Regions from separate parts of the Exiguobacterium sp. SH0S2 genome, predicted to be linked through region 1. Evidence: a T-box and tRNA genes for the amino acid it is inferred to sense, from the RefSeq annotation. Region 1 holds a T-box; the other holds one or more tRNA genes.
The links. The T-box of region 1 lies ahead of ileS (isoleucine--tRNA ligase). A T-box ahead of a tRNA ligase gene usually reads a tRNA of that ligase, here a tRNA-Ile.

Region 2: it encodes a tRNA-Ile, which carries the amino acid that the T-box ahead of ileS (isoleucine--tRNA ligase) is inferred to sense. The anticodon was not compared.

Annotation. Positions count from the first base shown of each region.
Region 1 covers NZ_SJVB01000001.1:528,227-530,702, reverse strand. Annotated here, with positions in the region: gene EVJ21_RS02740 (YggT family protein) at 1-5, shown strand, start outside; gene EVJ21_RS02735 (YlmH family RNA-binding protein) at 6-776, shown strand; gene EVJ21_RS02730 (DivIVA domain-containing protein) at 795-1,340, shown strand; T-box leader at 1,343-1,563, shown strand; gene ileS (isoleucine--tRNA ligase) at 1,613-2,476, shown strand, end outside.
Region 2 covers NZ_SJVB01000003.1:112,628-115,103, forward strand. Annotated here, with positions in the region: gene EVJ21_RS09265 (alpha-amylase) at 1-1,001, opposite strand, end outside; tRNA gene EVJ21_RS09270 (tRNA-Ile) at 1,124-1,197, opposite strand; tRNA gene EVJ21_RS09275 (tRNA-Met) at 1,202-1,278, opposite strand; gene EVJ21_RS09280 (Na/Pi cotransporter family protein) at 1,393-2,476, opposite strand, start outside.

The sequences.
Region 1 (2,476 bases):
TGTAAATGAGCGTCTTCGATCATTATCGACCGAATGAACGCCCGTTTGTCGAGCAAGTGCTCGACTGGGTGCGACAAGTCGAGGACAACTACTTGTTTAAATTGACGGATTTTTTAGACCCACGTGAGCAACAAATCGTCAGGCAACTCGTTGGCAAACGGCTCGCCATCTACGAGGACGGCGGTTTCCCTGGAGCTGAGCGGAAACGGCTTTTATTGACGCCCGACTACTATGAGCTCGACGTGAACGACTTTGAAGTCAAGATTCTTCAAATCGATTATCCGACGAAGTTTGTCGACTTGACCCACCGCCAAGTGACAGGCACGCTTCTTAACGCGGGCCTGAAGCGGCAAAAGTTTGGCGACGTTGTCCTCGCTGACGGGATCGCTCAGTTCGCGACGACGGCTGATGCGGCTGGATTCATCGAAATGAACGTGGATCGCGTCGGCAAAGCCCGGGTGCGGCTGTCTGATGTGCCGGCCGCATCGATTTTGACCGTCCCAGAAGTCAAATGGAGCGACGAGTTTGGCATCGTCTCCTCACTCCGCTTTGATGCGGTCGTTAGCGAGGTGCTCGGTCTGTCGCGCCAGAAAGCACAGGCGCTCGTCAAACATGGTGACTGCAAAGTCAATCATAAAGCGATCACGGACGCGAGCTTTTTACTCGAACCAGACGATTTGGTTTCAATCCGGGGTTACGGTCGTGTCAAATTGACGGCAATCCTCGGCTCGACAAAGCGTGAGAAAATAAAAATCCAGTATGGCATCATACGTTGAATTTAGGAGGAAAGTCGAATGGCGTTGACACCGATTGATATTCATAACAAAGAGTTCTCGACTCGTTTTCGCGGGTACGATATCGATGAGGTCAATGAATTTTTAGATCAAATCATTAAAGAGTTTGAGCTATTGATTCGTGAAAATAGAAGGTACGAAGAACTCGTCAACGATATGCAAGCCCGTATTGACTACTTCTCCTCGATGGAAGACACGTTGAATAAATCGATTATCGTCGCACAAGAGGCGGCAGAAGAAGTCAAGACCAATGCGGCCAAAGAAGCCAGCCTCATCTTGAAGCAGGCTGAACGCGAAGCGCTCGCCCGAGAAGAGGAAGCGTCGCGTAAAGAGCAGATGGCAGAGCGTGAAGTCATTCAAATGTTGAAAAAAGTCGAACTGTACCGGACCCGGTTCCGTGTTCTCGTCGACGCACAGATGGAACTTCTAAATAGTACCGAATGGGACACGATTGTCGGAGAGCCGCCTGTCCAGACGGTTCTTGACGATACGAGTGAACTTGCGTATAATGACGACGAAGTCACACCAAACAAACATCACGGATAATAAACAATACGTTGATTAGGACACGTCAATAAAGTCACACCTACGAAGCGACTTAGGGAAGGTGCAAGCCTAAGAGAAAGACTTTATTTGGTATCCCCTATGAGTGTCATGCTGAATTGAGTAAGCGTGACCGCTTGACCTCGTTATCGGTTACCGAGAGCGGTCTCAAGGTCTACTTGAGATTAGTAGGGTGGTACCGCGAGTCGATGAACTCGTCCCTATTTAGGGGCGGGTTTTTTTTGTTTTTCAAAAAAGATGCAGGAGGAGTTTCAATGAACTACAAAGACACATTATTGATGCCTGATACAGAATTCGCGATGCGTGGAAATTTGCCGAAGCGCGAGCCAGCAATGCACGAGGCTTGGGAGCAGATGGACTTGTACAACCGCGTCCAAGAGAAGAATGCAGGAAAGCCGCAATACATTCTACATGACGGACCTCCGTACGCCAACGGTGACATCCATATGGGCCATGCACTCAACAAAGTGTTAAAAGACATCATCGTCCGTTTCAAGTCGTTGAACGGCTATCAATCACCGATGATCCCAGGTTGGGACACACACGGTCTTCCGATCGAGAACGCGCTTCAAAAAGCAGGCGTCAACCGTAAAGAGATGACTGTCGCCGAGTTCCGCGAAAAATGTGCCGCTTACGCGATGGAGCAAGTGAACTCACAACGTGAACAGTTCAAGCGTCTCGGACTGCTCGCTGACTTTGACAATCCATACATCACGCTCCAGCCTGAATATGAAGCGGCGCAAATCCGCCTGTTCGGCACGATGGCTGAAAAAGGATACATCTATAAAGGGAAAAAACCGGTCTATTGGTCACCGTCTTCTGAATCGGCACTCGCTGAGGCGGAAATCGAGTACTATGACAAAAAATCACCAGCCATCTATGTGGCGTTCCAAGTCGTCGATGGCAAAGGCGTCCTCGGGACGACCGACCATTTCGTCATCTGGACGACGACACCGTGGACGATTCCGGCCAACCTCGGGATCGCTGTCAGCGATGAGCTGACATACACACGGATCGAGCACGATGGCAAAGGGTATATCGTTGCCGAGACGCTCGTCGAAGAAGTGACGACAGCACTCGGCTGGGATGAGTACTCAGTGAGCGGATCTTGGAACGGA
Region 2 (2,476 bases), on a different contig from region 1:
GGCTGTGAGTCATGGTTGTCGACGAACGTGACCGAGTGAAGCGGGTGGGACTGGACGAGTGTGTCGTCAAAGATCGTCCGCAAATCAAACGATGCGCCTTCAATCGAGGCACGCTGCAAATTGTAATGGAGCGGCACGTCGAACAGATCGACGTGGTAGTCGATGTTGTCTAAAAAGGCGCGGCAATCTTCGAGCTCCGACTTCCAAAACTCACCGACCAAGTAAAAGTTCTCGCCTTTTTCATCTTTCATCGTTTGGCTGAACTCTTTGACGAAATCATAGTTGATATGTTTGATCGCATCGAGACGGAAGCCATCACATTTCGTCTCTTCGATGAACCACTTGCCCCAACTTAACACTTCTTCCCGGACTTCCGGATGATGATAGTCAATGTTCGCAAACATCAAATAGTCATAAACGCCGAACTCACTATCGACGTTGTCATTCCATTTTTTGTTATCGCCTAAAATGAAGAAGATACCGCTATGCTCGCTCGCCGCGTCATAGTCCGTGCCGTTGAAATGATGGAAGTTCCATTTGAACGACGAGTACTTACCGTTTCGCGCTTTATAATCAAACTTCGTCCAACCTTCAATCTCAAACGGTTCTTCCGACAACACTTTCGTCCGGTCTTCCGGGTCGACTTCTAACACGTCGAACTTCTCGGTCGCGTCGGCTCCGGCTTTATGGTTCAACACGACATCCATATATACTTGCATCCCGAGTTCTTGGGCGTGTTTCGTCGCCTCAAGCAGCTCTTGCTTCGTCCCGTATTTTGTGGCGACGGTTCCTTTTTGATCAAACTCGCCTAAATCATACAAGTCATAGACACCATATCCCGTATCCTCATCACTTTGACCTTTTGTGACCGGTGGCAACCAAAGTGCGGTGATTCCTGCTTTTTTTAATTTAGAAGCCCGTTCTTTCAATCGCTTCCAATGCTTTTGGTCAGCCGGGACGTGCCATTCAAAAAATTGCATCATCGTATGATTTCGTTCCATCTCGCTTCGCCTCGTTTCATATTTTTCAAAAACAAAATGCTAACGGATATTTACCCGCGTCTTCACTTTTGAAAACAACAATGTAAACAAAAAAGCAGCTTTCATTAGAAAGCTGCCCTCGATGGACCCTGTAGGACTTGAACCTACGACCGGACGGTTATGAGCCGTCTGCTCTAACCAGCTGAGCTAAGGGTCCTTATTGGTAGCGGCGGAGGGAGTCGAACCCACGACCTCACGGGTATGAACCGTACGCTCTAGCCAGCTGAGCTACACCGCCACGTTGTTATACAGTAATAATATACTGAAGGAAGCCTCTACTGTCAATGAAAAGTCACACGTACGCAAAAAAGTCTTGCTACTTATAACTTAAGTAGCAAGACTTTTTGAAACGTTAGACCGATATTTCGTTCGTTGCATCTTCAAGTGTGATTTCCGTGATGTTCATCGCATGGTCACCGATCCGCTCAAGGTTCGAGAGCATATCGACGAAGAACATACCAGCTTGGCCGTCACATTCACCTGTGTTCAAACGAACGACATGATTTTTACGGAATTGACGCTCGAGCATGTCGAGTTTCGCTTCCATCTCGATGACTTGACGCGCCTCGACCATGTCACCGCTCGCAAGCGTTTGAAGTGACTTCTCGAGTGTGGCCCGTGTCAGATCATACATTTCCGTCAACTCTTTTTGAGCATCAGGTGAGAGGGTGATCCGTGTCGCCGTCTTATAGTCGATCAACTCGATGATGTTCTCAACGTGGTCACCGATTCGCTCGATGTCGTTGATGGCATGCATGAGTGTCTTATGCTGTTGTGATTCGTGCTCCGTCAAATCGACGGCCGCCAATTTGACGAGATAATCCGTGATTTTAGAGTTCAATGAGTTTAACGCTTCTTCGATATGTGCCGACTTCTCAGCGTGTTTCTTGTCTCCTGACGCCATATAGCTGCGCGCTTCGTCAAGACCGAGCTTCGCGAAATCACCCATGCGGATGACTTCATATTTTGCTTGCTCGACCGCGATCGAAGGCGACTGTTGGATGAAGACAGGGTCTAGATGTTGCGCTTTCGTATCGACGATTGAATCTTCACCTGGTACGAGTTTCGTCACGAGCCAAGCAATCGTCCCGATGAACCAGAACTGGACAAACGTGTTGACGACGTTGAACGTACCGTGCGCGAAGGCGATTTGCATCTTGTCTTCGATAGCTAATAAGTCTGTGATCCACAAAATATATCGCGTGAAGAGCGGCAAAATAATCAAGAACATGGCTGTCCCGATCAAGTTAAAGATAACGTGAGCTGCCGCCGCACGACGAGCCGCGACCGAGGCACCGATTGAAGCGAGAATCGCCGTGATCGTCGTCCCGATGTTGTCACCGAACAAGACAGGCAGTGCTGCATCGAGTTGGATCGAGCCACCTGCGTACAGTTCTTGCAAAATCCCGATCGTCGCAGAAGACGATTGAACGATG